One region of the Novosphingobium sp. YAF33 genome, then DNA from elsewhere that is predicted to be linked to it. Evidence: riboswitches for the same ligand, from Rfam matches in the RefSeq annotation. Region 1 holds a riboswitch; each other region holds the start of a gene.
The links. Region 1 has a riboswitch for cobalamin ahead of AB4Z00_RS02210 (TonB-dependent receptor plug domain-containing protein). Riboswitches for the same ligand answer to the same signal wherever they lie in the genome.

Region 2: linked by a shared signal. The riboswitch ahead of AB4Z00_RS24995 (TonB-dependent receptor plug domain-containing protein) and the one ahead of AB4Z00_RS02210 (TonB-dependent receptor plug domain-containing protein) in region 1 are both predicted to bind cobalamin.
Region 3: linked by a shared signal. The riboswitch ahead of AB4Z00_RS25360 (TonB-dependent siderophore receptor) and the one ahead of AB4Z00_RS02210 (TonB-dependent receptor plug domain-containing protein) in region 1 are both predicted to bind cobalamin.

Annotation. Positions count from the first base shown of each region.
Region 1 is NZ_JBFRCW010000001.1:482,594-488,044, reverse strand. Features, by position in the region: gene AB4Z00_RS02215 (cobyrinate a,c-diamide synthase) at 1-1,197, opposite strand, end outside; cobalamin riboswitch at 1,371-1,594, opposite strand; cobalamin riboswitch at 1,741-1,931, shown strand; gene AB4Z00_RS02210 (TonB-dependent receptor plug domain-containing protein) at 2,106-4,067, shown strand; gene AB4Z00_RS02205 (DUF1636 domain-containing protein) at 4,067-4,474, shown strand; gene cobT (nicotinate-nucleotide--dimethylbenzimidazole phosphoribosyltransferase) at 4,471-5,451, shown strand, end outside.
Region 2 is NZ_JBFRCW010000022.1:22,134-27,584, forward strand. Features, by position in the region: gene AB4Z00_RS24990 (AsmA family protein) at 1-1,932, shown strand, start outside; cobalamin riboswitch at 2,081-2,322, shown strand; gene AB4Z00_RS24995 (TonB-dependent receptor plug domain-containing protein) at 2,522-4,579, shown strand; gene AB4Z00_RS25000 (PepSY domain-containing protein) at 4,584-5,451, shown strand, end outside.
Region 3 is NZ_JBFRCW010000024.1:17,066-22,516, reverse strand. Features, by position in the region: gene AB4Z00_RS25370 (MFS transporter) at 110-1,252, opposite strand; gene AB4Z00_RS25365 (alpha/beta hydrolase) at 1,413-1,646, opposite strand; cobalamin riboswitch at 2,210-2,454, shown strand; gene AB4Z00_RS25360 (TonB-dependent siderophore receptor) at 2,635-4,731, shown strand; gene AB4Z00_RS25355 (DUF4198 domain-containing protein) at 4,731-5,451, shown strand, end outside.

The DNA.
Region 1 (5,451 bases):
CGGCCGCCCGTCCGGCGTGACGGCGCTGACGGTGGGCAAAAGGGACGTTTCCAGCCGCGAATAGTGGAACGTGTGGCCCCGCGCGACATGACCGCCCAGTTCCATCTCTTGCATGCCCAGCGCTGCCAGCCGCCTTTGCATCACGGCCCGCGCAGGCAGCAGGCCGAGCAGGGCGGCACTGGCGCCGTCGGTGCTTTCGAGCCTCTCGGAGGCGTAAAGCATGCCGCCGCATTCGGCCAGGATCGGCCGCCCTGCCTGGAAGTGGGCGCGGATCGCCGCGATCATCGGGCGATTGGCGGAAAGAGCGTCCAGGTGCAGCTCGGGATAGCCCCCGGGTAGCCACAAGCCGTCGCAAGGGGGCAGCATGGCATCGCGCAGCGGCGAGAAGAAGGCGAGCCGCGCCCCGGCCCGTTCCAGAAACGCGAGGTTGGCGGGATAGATGAAGCCGAATGCCTCGTCGCGGGCAATGGCGATGCGGCGGCCTGACAGCGCGGAAGGCGGCGCTTCGGCGGCTTCCGGGGCGGGGAAGGGCACCGGCTCGGGCAGCCAGAGCGCGGTTTCGGGCAGACTGTCGGCGGCGCGGTCTATGCGCGCCTCGATATCCGCCACCTCCCCGGCCTGCACCAGTCCGAGGTGCCGTTCGGGCAGGCCGAGCCCGGCATCGCGCCGGAGGGTGCCAAGCCATTCCACGCCGTCCGGCATGCCGCGCTCCAGCAGTTCGGCATGGCGCGCGCTGCCGACGCGGTTGGCCAGCACGGCGGCCAGGGTCACGTCGGCGCGGTAGGTGGAAAGGCCGTGGACCAGCGCACCGAACGTCTGCGCCATCGATGCCCCGTCGATCACCGCCATGACCGGCAGACCGAACAGGCGGGCAATGTCGGCGGAGGAGGGGGTGCCGTCGAACAGGCCCATCGCCCCTTCGACAAGGATCAGGTCGGCGTCCCGCGCGGCCTCGTGCAGCAGGGCGCGGCATTCCCGCTCTCCGCACATGAACAGGTCGAGCTGGTGGACGGGCGCGCCGCTGGCCCTTTCCAGCACCATCGGGTCCAGGAAGTCCGGCCCGCACTTGAACACCCGCACTTTGCGCCCGGCGCGGCGGTGGCGGCGGGCCAGCGCGGCGGTGACGAGGGTCTTGCCCTGTCCCGACGAGGGCGCGGTGACCAGCAGGGCGGGACAGGCCGTCATGCGGGCAGGCACGAATATCGTCCGGACGGAGCGGTATCCGAAAGGCGGAAGGGGCAGGGCGGCATGACGGTTCGATCCTCCTGGGCGCAAGTACGGCTTGTCGTCTCGCGAAAGACCGGGTCCGCGGGGAGCAGCGCTCCGCATCGGGCATGGCCCCCGTCCGCCCGGTTCATCCCGCCCGCGCGAAGGATCGACGGCTGGGGGCCGGTTTCCTGACTTCCTGGGCCCGATTTCTTGGAATCGGCGCGCCTTCCGCCGCCTTCTCGGCACCGCGCGGTGCCAATGGCGTGCTGGCGGGGCGCATCCCCGGTTACAGTTGCGGGAGCAGTGCCGGATTCCAGCGGAATTACCCCTCTGGCCCGGACTTCCCGATTAAGCCCTTGCGGGCACCCCTGGCCCGGCGGGCCTATGGTACTTCGCCAGAGAGCGCAAGCGCGGGACAAGGCAAGCGCAAGCGTCGGACAAGACCAGCGCAAGCGTCGGACATGACCAGCGCAAGCGCGGGACATGACCAGCGCAAGCGCCGGGCTCTTGCACGCGGCACCCCACCGGGATAGGGGCGCTCCAGCGACAGGTTCCCCGCAAGGGGATCAAAAGGGAACGCGGGTGAATGCCCGGGCTGCCCCTGCAACTGTAAGCGGCGAGCCGTGCGGCCAATTCGCCATTGGGGATGCAAGTCCCTGAGAAGGCGGCCGAAATGGCACTGACCCGTGAGCCAGGAGACCTGCCTGACGCCGTCGTTCTTCGACCGGACAGGGTGAGCCGGGCGAACGGGGCCATTCCTCGCGCAACGACAGCCATTGCCGTGCCGGCACGCGCCGCGCGGGAGGGGGGCGTCGTCCGCTGCATGGGCGGCAGAGGCCCTGCCTTTCGCATGCGTGCCGACCCGGCCGGGTCGATGCTCGTGCGAAGGACATGCCGTGAACTGCCGAATTCCCGCCGCCAGCCCCCTGGCTCTCGCGCTCGCCCTTGCAGGGGCGCTGCACCCGCTCGCGGCCCTGGCCGAGGAGGCCGATGCAGTGCCTCTGGACGAACGCATCGTGGTCACCGCCCTGCGCACGCCCGTTGCGGCCGACCGGGTGGCCGATACCGTCACCGTGCTCGACGAGGCGCAGATCGTTGCGGCCCAGCCGATCGCTCTGACCGATGTGCTGCTGCGCACGCCCGGCATCAGCATGTCGCGCAACGGCGGTTACGGCACCACCACGTCGCTGCGCATTCGCGGTGCCGATGCCGGGCAGACGGTGATGGTGATCGACGGGATGCGCCTGTCGGACGCCTCATCGACGGCGGGAGGCTATGGCTTTGCCAATTTCCTGATCGACGATGCCGATCGCATCGAGATCCTGCGCGGTCCGCAATCGATCCTCTGGGGCAGCGATGCCATCGGCGGTGTCGTCAACGTCCGCACTCGCCGCGCGGCCGCGCCGCTGGAAGGCAGCTTCGCGGTGGAAGCAGGAACCCATGACACCGTCTCGGCCCGCGCGGGTCTTGGCGGCACCTCCGAGGCCGTCGACTGGCGCATTGCCGCCTCGCGCTTCGCCACGGACGGCATCTCCGCGCGCGCGAACGGCAAGGAGGACGACGGCTACCGGCGCAGCGCGGCCAGCGGCACGATGACTTACCGCGTCGCGCCCGGCATCTCGCTGGATCTGCGCGGCTACTGGTCGGATTCGCGGAACGCGTTCGACGGTACCTCCGGCGACTCCCTGGCCTATGGCCGGACGCGCGAATGGTCGGGCTATGCCGGGGTGATCTTCGCGCTGCTGGACGGCCGGCTGGCGAACCGCGTGGCCGTGCTCCAGACCGAGACCGACCGCGAGAACTTCGACCCCGCGCGGCAGGTCCGCCAGCTCACGTTCGACGCCCATGGCCGCGTGCGCCGTTTCGAGTACCAGGGCACCTACACGTTCAGCGAGGCCATCCAGGCCGTGTTCGGCGCCGAGCGCGAGGAACAGCGGATGACCACCGCCTCGCCCGCGAACAGCACGGCGGCCTATGCCCTCGTGCCCAGCCGGGCGAATACCGAGAGCGTCTACGGCGAACTGCGCGTGACCCCGCTCACCGGGCTGACGCTCAATGGCGGCGCGCGCTACGATCACCAGTCGCGCTTCGGCGGCAACACGGTGTTCAGCGCGGGCGCGGTCTACACCCCCAATGGCGGCGCCACGATACTGCGTGCCAGTTATGACGAGGGTTTCAAGGCGCCCTCGCTCTATCAGCTCTTCAGCATGTACGGCGTGGCCGATCTCAAGCCGGAGAAGGCGAAAGGCTGGGAACTGGGCGCCGAGCAAGGCTTCGGCGAAGCCCTCCGCCTGTCGGCGACCTGGTTCGAGCGCGATACCGACAACCTGATCGACTTTGCCTACTGCCCCGCCAGCGGCACCCTGCCGGACATCTGCTACGTTCCCGGCACGGGCACGGGCACGGGCACGTCGCGCTTCGGCTACTATGGCAACGTCAAGGCCAGCCATGCCCGCGGGCTGGAACTCGCCGCGTCGGCCAAGTGGGGCGTTCTCTTCGCCCAGGGCAACTACAGCTGGATCGCGGCAGAGGATCGCACGCAAGGTAGCAGCACTTACGGCCGCCAGCTCCAGCGCGTGCCGCGTCATCTCGCCAATGCCGAGCTGGGCGTGGCGCTGCCGCAGGGCCTGCGCGCCAGCCTGGCCGCGCGCTATTCGGGTGAAAGCTACAATGCGGCGACCGGCACCGCCGTGCTGGACGACTACTGGCTGGTGGATGTGCGCGCGCAGTGGCAGGTCATGGAACGCCTGATTCTTCAAGGACGTATCGAAAACGTGGGCGATCAGAAGTACGAAACCGTGAGCGGCTACGGCACGCTTGGCCGCACCGTCTATTTCGGACTGAGGAGCCGGTTCTGATGCTGCTTCCAGTCGAACCCGGCCCGTCCGTAGTCGTGTGCAACACCTGCCGCCATTCCGCCGAAGTCCGCGAGGACGAGGACGGTCGGCGCGACGGTGCGGTCCTGGCAGAGGCCATGCGCGCGGCGCAGGCCGCCGATCCCGCGCTTCAGGGCGTGGCGGTGCAGGAAATGCCCTGCCTCTTCGCCTGCCAGCGCCATTGCACCGTGGCGATCCGGGCGCCGGGCAAGCTGGGCTACGTGCTCGGCGATTTCGCACCCGATGCGGAGGCGGCCCGCGCGATCCTTGAATATGCGGTGCGCCATGCCGCCAGCGAGGAGGGGCAGGTGCCCTATCGCGAGTGGCCACAGGGCGTGAAGGGCCACTTCATCACCCGCACCCCGCCGGAAGGGTACCTGGGCACATGATCCGCTTCGAGAACCGCGCCGCTTTCGCCGCCGCCCTGGCCGACCTGCCCGGACCGGACGCGCCCGCGCTGGCCGCCGCGCGTGCGCGCCAGGCGTCGCTCACCAAGCCTGCGGGCTCGCTCGGGCGGCTGGAGGACATCGCCGTGTTCATGGCTGGCTGGCAGGGGCGCATCCGGCCACGGGCCGAGCGGATCCGCGCCGTGGTCTTCGCGGGCAATCACGGGGTCGCGGCGCGCGGGGTGAGCGCCTATCCGAGCGAAGTCACGGCGCAGATGGTCGCCAATTTCGAGGCCGGCGGCGCGGCGATCAATGCGCTGACGGCGGCCTGCGGGGCGGCGCTCTCGGTCGTCCCGCTCGATCTCGACCGCCCGACCGGAGACATTACGCGAGAGCCCGCTCTCAGCGAGGCCGAGTGCCTCGAAGCGCTCGATCGCGGCGCTGCCGCGGTGTCGGCGGACAGCGATCTGTTCTTCGTGGGTGAAATGGGGATCGGCAATACCACCCCGGCGGCCGCGCTGACGGCGCAGGTCTTCGGCGGGGCTGCGGCCGACTGGGTAGGGCGCGGCACCGGGCTCGACGATGCCGGCGTGGCGCGCAAGGCCGAGGCGGTGACGGCGGCGCTCGCCCTGCACGGCGCGGCCTGCGACGATGCTTTCGAGACCCTGCGCCGCCTTGGCGGGCGTGAGATCGCGGCCATGGCGGGCGCCGTGCTGGCAGCGCGGCATTTGCGGGTGCCGGTCCTGCTTGACGGGTTCATCACTTGCGCGGCCATGGCGCCGCTGTTCGCTGGCAATCGCGATGTTCTGGCCCACTGCCTTGCCGCGCATTGTTCGGCCGAAGCGGGCCATGCGCGCCTGCTCGATCGCTTCGGGCTGGACCCGCTGCTCCACCTCGGCATGCGGCTGGGCGAAGGATCCGGCGCGGCGGTGGCGGCGCAGATCGTGCGCTCGGCCCTGGCGGCGCATGACGGCATGGCG
Region 2 (5,451 bases), on a different contig from region 1:
TTCATCACCAAGGGCCGGTTCCTGAAGCACCCCTTCGAACGCATCGCCAGCTCGGCCGCCGGGCGGCAGGTAAGGGTGGGCGGAGACTTCCAGCTCTACTTCGCACCGTTGCGCATCAAGTTCCTGGCTGACGGCCTGAGCGTCTCCAACCCGGAATGGGCGGGCCGCCCGCAGATGTTCGCCGCCCGCCATATCGAGGCGCGGATCGCCCCGCTTTCACTGCTGTTCGGCCGTCGTCACGTTCATACGCTGGACCTGCAGGGCGGCGCCGTGGACCTCGAATGGGACAAGGCCCATGGCCGCAACAGCTGGACTTTCGGCAGCGGCGGCGGGGGCAAGCCCTTCGAATTCCCCCGGATCGACCGCGCCACCATATCGGACACCCGCGTCCGCTATCTCGACCCGCAGATGCCGCTGCTTGCCAATCTGGTGGTCGATCCCGTCACTTCCACCGATGCCAGGATCGGCAAGGCGGTGTCGCTGCGCGGCGACGGCACCTTGCGCAGCACCCCGTTCCGCGTGAGCGCCCGGCTGCTCTCCCCAGACGCCACCGTCAATCGCGGCAGCAACGCCCTGGAACTCACGGCCTGGGCGGCGAACAACCAGGTCGACGTCTCGGGCACCCTGCCTTCCATCGCCGATTTCGAGGACGTGCCGCTCAAGGTCCGCGCCCGCGGGCGCGACTTGTCCGAACTGCTGGGCATCATCGACGTCGCCATTCCCCAGACCCGCCGCTACGCACTGAAAGCGCAGCTGGTGAAGGACGGGGAGACCTATCGCTTCACCGGCATGACCGGCACGTTCGGCCAGTCCGACCTTTCGGGCAAGCTGACGGTGACCAATGCCGAGCGGCTGCGGCTGGATGCCGTGCTGGCGACCAGGCGGCTGGACATCGTCGATGCCGCGCCGTTCATCGGCTACAACCCGGACATCGTGGCATCGAAAGGCGCCGTGGCCGCGGCCGCCGCCACCGGCGCGGGCGCCCAGCGCGTCCTGCCGGACGCCGCCCTGCCCGTGGAGACGATGCAGCGCTTCGACGCCGGGCTGGACTGGAAGGTCGGCGTGGTCCGCTCACGCAATGTGCCGGTGCAGAACATCGCCCTGAAGCTCTCGCTCGACCGGGGACGACTGGCCCTGTCGCCGCTGACATTCTCGATGGCGCGCGGCGATGTCGCCTCGGACCTGGTGTTCGACACGCGTCAGCGCCCCTCGGCCGTAAGCTACGACATTCGCCTCAAGTCCACGCCGATGGGCCGTCTGCTGGCCGGCTACGGCGTGGTGGAATCAGGCACGACCGGCACGATCGGCGGCCGCATCAAGCTGGAAGGCCGCGGCGACACGATCCACGATTCGCTCGCTTCGGCATCGGGCCGGATCGCCTTCATCATGCCCCGCGGCACTTTCTGGACGCGCAACGTGCAGCTGGCCGAGCTGGACCTCGGCACATTCGCCTCCAAGATGTTCGAGGGCAAGCTGAAGAAGCCCGTCCAGCTCAACTGCGGCCTGGTGGCCTTCACGGTCCGAGGCGGCACGGCGGCGGCCGACCCGATCCTGATCGACACGTCGAAGAATGTCATCACCGGGCGCGGCGGCTTCAGCTTCGATACCGAGGCGCTCGACATGGGCTTCCGCGCGGACGGCAAGAAGTTCAGCCTGTTTTCCGGGCAGTCACCCGTCGGCATCGGCGGCCGCTTCGCCAAGCCCTCCCTTCAGGTCATCAGCCCGCAATTGCTCGGCCGCGCCGGGGTGGGCCTTGGACTGGCCGTGGCGGCGACGCCGGTGGCGGGGCTACTCGCCTTCGTGGACGTGGGCGATGCCAAGTCCGCCGCCTGCGGCCCGGTGCTGTCGGGCGCCAATGCGCAGTCCCAGCGCACCGCCAAGGGCAAGCCGCGCGACGACGTCGGCTCCGGCCGTCCCGACAAGAACGACTGAGTTTCCTCCGCCGCGACAGCTCCGCTCGGAACGGACGTGAACCGGAACGGGCGCGCTCTGGCCGGCTTCGCCCACGCGAATACATCCCGCTTGCACAGGGCGCACGCCCCGGCTAGCTCATCGCGTCCGCCATTTCCGCAAGGAGGGCGGGCAATGATCGCGCTGGTGCCTCGAAAGAGGCTTAATAGGGAACACGGTGAGAGAGGCTTCCTCTTGAATCCGAGGCTGTCCCTGCAACTGTAAGCGGTGAGCGCGATGCACATCACGCGGCGGGGCAATGCCCCCTGCCGCAGCCACTGGGCCGGACGCTAAATCCTGCGAGGCCTGGGAAGGCCGTGCATCGAGCGATGACCCGTGAGCCAGGAGACCTGCCAGCGTACGGTCGCTCTTGCTTTGGTCCAGGGGATGGCCGGGGCACGGTGATTTTTCCGTCTGAGCGACGAACCAGCGGCAAGGGCCGCACGGTGCGCTGAGCGGTCGTCCCGAATCCGGGCGCCCGGCCGGTCAGTGCGCCGGTCGTTCGCGGGCCTGGGTTCGCGAGCGGCAGACCCTTGCCAAAAGCTCGCTTGGCGCCCGGCAGGGGAATGAAATGAAGATCGCAACCGTTTCGCACGCGGCGCTTGCCGCGGCGCTGACTCTCGCCTGCGCCGCGCAGGCCCGGGCCGCGGATGGCGGGAAGGTCGAGGGCCGGAAGTTCGGGGGCCTGGAGGCCGATGCCGCAGAGGCGGATGGCCCTTCGATCGTCGTCACCGGGCAGAGCCTGGAAGAGACGCTGCCGCAGGAACTCTCCCGCTACGGCAACGACGTCGTCACCGTCGATGAACGGCAGATCCGCAACAGCGGCGCGGTGGATGTGACCAAGGCGCTGGACCAAGTACCCGGCCTCTACGTGCGCGGCCGCAATGGCCCGTTCACTTACGTAGACGTCTCGCTGCAGGGTTCGCGCACGCAGGACGTGCTCTGGACGATGGACGGCATCCGCCTCAACAACCGCCTGTATGGCAGCACCTCGCCCAACGACACGCTGCCCGCCAGCATGATCGAGCGGATCGAGGTCCTGCGCGGCGGAGAGAGCGTGTTCTACGGCACCCAGGCCTCGGCCGGAGTGATCAACGTGGTGACGCGCAGCTTTTCCGACGATCCGGGCGGCCAGGTCAATGCCTCGGTCGACAGCTGGGGCGGCACGACCCTGGACGGCTATGCGCGCGGCGCCCTGGGCGACCACCGCTTCGTGGCCTATGCCTCGCACAATCGCTCGGAAGGCTACCTGCCCTACAGCGCCTATCAGCCCAGCCTCACCGACCGGCACCTCGGCTACGACTTGTGGTCGGCCGGGCTCAAGTACCAGTACGCGCTGGCGCCGGATCTCGCGCTCAACGCGCAGTACCAGCATACCGAGGCGAAGCTCGACAACCTATCCCCCACCCGCATTCGCGAGAGCCGCAACGACCGGAACGAGGAAGTGGCCAGCCTGCGGCTCGACTACACCGGCAGCGACAGTGTGCAGTTCTTCCTGAAAGGCTATTTCCACGACTGGAAGACCGCCTACATCCAGATCCGCAATTCGCTGCCCGGCCATCAGCCCCAGGTGATCTATCCAGCCGGCACCTTCTGGGGCTACCGCGACTGGGGCGGCAGCGCGGTGATGAAGCTGCATCTGCACCCCGGCCTGGAATACCTGCTGGGCTACGACTTCCAGAACTTCAGCGGCCGGGACGACGTGCTGCTGATCGCGCCGACCAGCGAGCAGGTCCACGCCGGGATCCTGCAGCTTCGCACCACCGACGAGATCTCGTCGAAGGGCCGCCTGGCGGCGGGCCTGCGCTACAATCGCACGGACGGCGCGCGCAAGACGATCTGGAACGTCTCGGGCCGCTACGACTTTGCCGAGGCGCTCTATCTGGAAGCCAATGGCGGCACCGCCTTCGTGCTGCCCGACGCCTCGCAGCTCTACGGCAACGACCCTTGCTGCGAGGTGGGCAATCCGAACCTCAAGGCGGAGCAGAGCCTTTCGCTCAACCTCTCGGCAGGCGGCATCCTGCCGCTGGGCGCGGCCTCGCTGGGCTGGAAGGCGACCTATTTCGACCGCCGCATCACGGACATGATCGACAGCGTCTACGACGATCCCGCCTTCCCCGGCGGCACTTACGCCAACCTCGACGGCAAGGTCCGCTCGCAAGGCGCGGAGCTGGAACTCGACGCGCGCTGGCCGGGCGGCTGGGGCATCTCGGCCAGCTACACATATGCCCGCGTGCGCGAAAAGGGCGCATCGACGCAGCTGGACCGCAACCCCAAGCAATATGCCAAGGCCGCCTTGTCCTATGCGCCCGAAGACCAGCCCTTCGGCGCGAGCCTCAACGCCAGCTGGATCGGCGATGTCTGGTCGACCGCATCCGGCGCGGGGCGGCAAAACTACGGCAACTACGCCCTGCTCGATGTCGGCGCCTATCTTTACGTCGATGGGGCGGCGCGGCGGAACCGCTTCGGCGTCAATATCGAGAACCTGCTCGACCGGGAATATGCCACGCGCGGCTACCTTTCGGCCGCGACCGACCAGGGCGTGCTCGATGGCAGCAACAGCCGCTTCCTCTATTTCAACCGGGGCGTGCCGCGCACGCTGCGGATGCAATACGGCCTGAGTTTCTGACGCCGTGACCGCGCTCCAGCCTTCCAAGGCGCCCGGTAGCCTGCTGCCCCGCAGCTTGCTGCCGCGCCCCGTCCTCGTCCTTCATCGCTGGCTCGGCGTCTTCGTCGGGCTGCTGATGACCCTCTGGTGCCTGTCGGGCTTCGTGATGATCTACGTGGACTATCCGAGGCTGGAGCCGGCAGCGCAGTTGCAGGGCCTGGCGCCGCTGCAACTGCCGCCCGGTCCGGTCTGGAACGATACCGCGTGGGAAGAGGCAGGCCTCGCGCCAGACCTGCCGATCGCCTCCGCGCGCGTCGAGATGATGGCCGGCCGCCCGGTCCTGCGGATCGTTTCCGCGGCCACCGGCGACCGCTCCATCGCGCAGATGCGGACCATGCCAGAAACCATCGACCTGGCCATGGGGCGGAAGCTTGCCCCGCCCGGGCGCGCCGACCTCGCCAGGATCGCGGCGGACTACGCCCGCGGCCATGCGATCGGCGGCGCAGCGCCCGCTCTGTCCGAAACCGGCATCGACCAGTGGACGGTGCAGACCTACCGGCGGAGCGCCCCGCTCTACCGCGCCGACTATGCCGATCCCGCCGAGACCGTGATCTACATCTCGGGCCGTTCGGGCGAGGTGGTGCAGGAGACCACCCGCTTCCAGCGCTTCTGGGGCTGGCTGGGCGCCGTGCCACACTGGCTGTATCCTACGATCCTGCGGCAGGACGGCGCGCTGTGGAACCAGGTCGTGGTCTGGACCTCGCTTTCCGGCTGCTTCCTCACCGGCACCGGCATCTGGGCCGGTATCGCGCGGCTGCAGCGCAGGCGGGACGGGACTCTTGGCTCGCCCTACAAGAGCCTGTGGTGGTGGCACCATGTCTTTGGGCTGTTCT
Region 3 (5,451 bases), on a different contig from region 1:
CTGCGCCGACATGTTCGCAGCAGCTCGTTCTTTAGAACTTTCAAGCTGTCCCGATGTTCCACGAAACCTCGGCAGTGATATCGCGCATGTAGATGTCCTTGTTGATCGGTCAGGAGACTGGCGAGAGTTCGCATCGTTGCCCGGCTCGACGCGCAGCCATTGCGGCGAGGAATGCGGCAAGGACCAGCAGAGCCGCGCTGACCTCGAAAGTGGCGCGCACGCCGGTGGCATCGAAGATGGCGCCGCCCATGGTCGCGCCGAGCGTGATGGCCAGTTGAATGACAGCGACCATCAATCCYCCGCCGGCCTCGGCATCATCGGGAAGCACCTGAGAGAGCCAGGTAAACCATCCTACCGGCGCCGGTGTGGCAATCAGGCCCCATGCCGCAAGCAGCAGGACGGTCGGCCAGAACGAGCCACCGAAGCTTGCCAATGCAAGGGCAACGCCAGCCATCAAGGCCGGTATGACCACGAGCACCCTGCGCAGGTTCATTGCGACGAGCGGCCCTATGGCGGCCGTTCCGGCAAGACCCGACAGGCCGATCAGCAGCAGGATGATCGATAGCCAGGATATGTCGACATGGGTGACGGTTTCGAGAAACGGGCGCAGGTAGGTGAAGAGGGCGAACTGCCCCATGAACAGGACAGCTACGGCGATCAGTCCGATGAAAATGCCGGGCTTGCTCAAAAGGGTGATGACGCTCGCTTGCCGCGATCCGTGCTGCGCAGGGAGCTTGGGGAGGCTGACTGCCTGCCATATCAGCGCCAGCGCCGCGAGCGGAACAAGACAGAAAAATGCGCCGCGCCAGCCCACGACAGAGCCGAGCAAACTGCCCATCGGCGCCGCCACGGCCGTCGCCAATGCACTGCCGCCCTGAAGCGTCGCGATGGCCCGTGGAAGAAACGCACCATTCGAGATGCGCATGAGCACTGCCGTCGACATAGACCAGCAACCGCCGATTGCGATTCCGAGAACGGCCCGCCCGGCCAGCAGCACCGGATAACTCGGGGCGAAGGCGACGATGGCGCCGGATACGATCATAAGCCCCGTCAACCACAGGATCACAAGCTTGCGATCGAGCTTGCGCGTGAGCGAAGATATCGAAAGGCTGGTCAGAACAGCGAACAGACCGGACGCGGCAATGGCCTGTCCGGCCTGCCCTTCGCTGATGATCATGTCGCGCGCCATCGGGGTAAGGAGGCTCACCGGAAGAAACTCCGACGACACCAGCACGAAAGCACACAGTGTCATTGCCAGAACTGCACTCCATGGTGCAGCGCCGGGCCCCGCGTCATCCGCGGTCGTGGTTATCGAAACATGCATGCTTTCACCTTGAATGCGCGGATCTGCGGCTGCGTGACATGTCGATGCTCGGCAGCACGGCAGAGGCACCGCTCGCCGGGGCGCCTGATCAATTGGTGACGAAGCCCTGCTCCGCCATCCTGGTGGCATAGAAGTTCGCGCTCTGCTCCTTCACCGCGCCCATTGGATGGCCTACGACAAGGGCGCCGTGGCGGCGGCCTCGATCCAGATCGTCGGCCATGAAGAGATTGCCGGCGACGGTCATGCCGTATTGGTTTCTGAAGGTGACTTTATCGATCGTGACGCGGTCACTCACGTAGAAATTATCTGTGCCGTTGGACATGTCTTGTGCCTCCGCGAATGGGATGGTGAAGGGAAGGAAGCCAGGTGCAGCTGCGCCGGCAGAGAGTTGAAGAATGGAGCGCCGGGTGGTTCCTGAAGACGCCTAGGCCTGGTGCCAGACCTGGTGTCCGAACCGCTCATGTCTGGGCATGGGATGTCTCCATTGGGAAGCGAGCCCTTCGACCGTGAGCTTTGTCTTTGAGAAGGCCATTGGCTTCAGGCGCCATGCGCCTGGTAGGCAGCGCGCCAATTTGCGCATCGAGGCGGCGCGAGGCCGGTGGGTGTGGCAACGAAAATCGTCATGGCCACCATCTAGGCGCGGGCGCCATCATCCATTAGCCTGAAAGATGAACATGCAGCACTGAGTGAAATTCAATAATGCAACGTGAGACCATGGCTGAAGCGCTGCGCTATCGCGAGCAGTGAGTTCGAAATCCGGCGTTCGCCCAGACGATCATTCCCGAAAGCATCGCCGCCGACGGATACCGACATTCCAGGCAGCGCTTATGCTATTGCGAATTGAGATCATCACAGATATCGCCAACCGGGCCTGGGCGCTTCAGCTCCCGGGCTGATCGCGTCGGTGCCTTGAAAAAGGCTTAAAAGGGAACACGGTGAGAGGGCTCCGCGCCTTTGAATCCGAGGCTGTCCCTGCAACTGTGAGCGGCGAGCGCGATGCACATGTGCGGACGGGAAATGCCCGAGCCGCCAGCCACTGGGCCGGACGCTAAATCCTGCGAGGCCTGGGAAGGCCGTGCATCAAGCTGTGACCCGCAAGCCAGGAGACCTGCCGTCGCACCGGTCGCTCTTGCCTGACCCAGGGGATGGTCTTGGCACGGTCAGTTTTCTCCGTCTGAGCGACGAGAATGCGGCGGAGGCCGCATCGGTGTCGTGCGTCAGCCGCCTTTGGGGTGTCCGGCCACTGCGCGCGCCGACCGTTCGCGCGGACGCCTCCTGCCCGGTGTTGCTCGACGCCTCGGGGGATTGCATTGAGACAGAATACCAAGACCGCGCTGCTTTCAGGAAGCCTCGCACTATCGGCGGTTCCCACGATGACGAGTGCTGCCGAGACCGAACCCGCCGACAATACGATCGTCGTCACGGGCAAGACCGGCGCCTACAACGTCACCCGCTCCAGCGGCGCGACGCGCACGGACACGCCCTTACTCGAAGTGCCGCAGTCCGTGACCGTGCTGACGCGGCAGGTGGTCGACGATCTGCAAGCGAACCGTGTCGAGGACGTGCTAGCCTATGCCGGCGGCATCACGCGCGGCAACAACTTCGGGGGCACTGGTCTCACCGACTACAACCTGCGCGGCTTCACAACCTCGGAATACTTCCGCAACGGTTTTCCGATGAACCGCGGCTATCCGCCGGCACCGGACTCCATCGCCGTCGAGCGCGTGGAGGTGCTGCGTGGCCCTGCTGCCCTGCTATATGGTCGCGGAGATCCGGGCGGCACGTTCAACATTGTTTCGCGCGTACCTACCGACAGGATGGCCCAGACCGTCAGCGGCCGGATCGACAGCTTCGGCGGTTGGCGCGGAACGGTCGATGCCACCGGTCCCATCGATAGCGCAAAGACCGTGCGCTACCGCCTCGGCGCGGCCGTGGAAGGTGGCGACAGCTTCCGCGATCATGTCCAGTCCGACCGCATCGTGGTTGCGCCGGTCGTCGCCTGGGATGCCTCGCCGGACCTGACGTTCATTCTCAGCAGCGAGTTCGTGCAGGTGAAGACCCCGCTGGACCGCGGCAATCCCGCCTTCAGCAATCAGCTCGACATCGCCATTCCCGCTTCACGGTTCTTCGGCGAGCCGTCCGTCGGCCGGTGGCGCGTGCGCAATGGCCTTGGCAGCCTCGTCGCGGAATACAAGCTGGCGCCTGGCTGGAAGCTGCGGGCGGGCGCCCAGTATTACAATGGCGAGTTGGGCGGCCCCGGCATCCAGGCCTCCAGTCTGCGCGCAGATGGCCGCACCCTGGTGCGCACTTATAGCGAGCGTACCTTGCGGTGGCGCGATCTGGATGCACAGGTGAACCTGACCGGCCAGTTCGCCACCGGCAGCGTCGAGCACGAAGTGCTGCTGGGCGCCGAGTTCGAGGCCTTCCACTATACCGAGGTCATCCGCAATTCGAGCCCGACGCTGTCGCCCTTCACGCTGGACATCTTCGCGCCGGTCTATGGCTCCGCAATCCCGCCGCTGAACGGCACGTTCACCAGCATCCGCACCCAGACGCGCACATTCGCGGGCTACGCCCAGGACCAGGTGTCATTGCTACCCTGGCTGAAGCTGCTGGTCGGCGGACGACTGGAGCGATACGAGAGCGACAACCTGAACTTGCGCAGCGGGGTCACTTCTGCGTTCAAGCAGACGGTATTTACGCCGCGCCTTGGGACGGTCTTCGTGCTGGCCCCGCAAGTTTCAGTCTACGGCAGCTATGCCCGCTCCAACAAGCCGAACACCGCAGCGGACGTGAACGGCAATGTCATCGCGCCGGAACGCGGCACCAGCTACGAGGCCGGTGTGAAGCTGGAACTGCTGGACGGCAGGCTGAGCGCGACAGCGGCGCTGTTCCACACCACCAAGCAGAACGTCGCGACCACTGACCCGGACAATCTGGATTACAGTATCGCCGCCGGCGAAGTGCGCAGCCGGGGCTTCGACTTCTCGATCACGGGCAACCTGACCAGGGCATGGCGGATCGTGGGCGGCTATGTCTTCGCCGATGCCGAAGTGACCAGAGACAATCGCCTGCGGCTCGGCCAGCGCCTGCCCAACACGCCGCGCCATTCGGCCAGCCTGCTCAACGTCTACGAAGTGCAGGAAGGCGCCCTCAAGGGGCTCGGCGCGGGTGCAGGCGTCACTTACGTCGGTGGGCGCATCGCCGGCACTGCGGCGACCGCGCCTTACATCCGCTCTTACGCAACGGTGAACCTGCTGGCCTACTATCCGCTGGCCGAGAACGTGAAGCTGCAGGTCAACGTCAACAACTTGTTCGACAAAAAATACGCCGAGCGCGGCTTCGGCAGCAATCTCTATCCCGGCGCCCCGCTCAGCGCGATCGCCAGCATCACGGTCGGCCTGTGATGGCCGGCAAGACCCGTCTCGTCCGCCGAACTCAAGCAAGGATGTGCATGATGAAGACTGCCATGAAAGCCGCGATCCTCACCGCTCTGCTGCTCGCGCCCGCACTGCCCGCCCAGGCGCACGGCATCTACATTACCGAACGCTCGAAGCAGATCGTGCTGATCTACGGCGAAGGCGCCGACGATCTCGACATGGTGAAGCGGGAGCCGTTGATCGATACGGTTGCCGCCTACGATGCCGAGGTCAAGCCGATCAAGGCGCAGCACCGGATCTCGGGGCTCGCGATGCTCGTCGAAACCGAAACCAGGCCCAGGTTCGTGACTGCGATCCTGCAGAACGGCGTTTGGTCGCGGATGAAGGGCGGCGAGTACGAGAAGAAGGGCCTCGACGAGATGCCCGGCGCCGACATCTCCACCAAGAACATCAAGTATGCCGTCCGGATTCAGGGCCCGTCCGCCGGCACCGTCCCTGCGCTTCCCGGCCAGACCCTGCAGATCGTCCCCGCCGGCCCGATCCCCGCGATGCTGGGCCGGAAGCTGACGTACAAGGTGCTGTATAAAGGCCGGCCGGTGGCGGGCGCGCGCCTCATCAACGACTTCGTCAACGATCCGGACGCCAAGGAAACCGTCACCGGCTCCGACGGCACCGTCACCTTTGCCGTTCGCAATCAGGGGCTCAACGTCATCCATGCCGTCTACGACGGCCCGAGCGACAATCCCG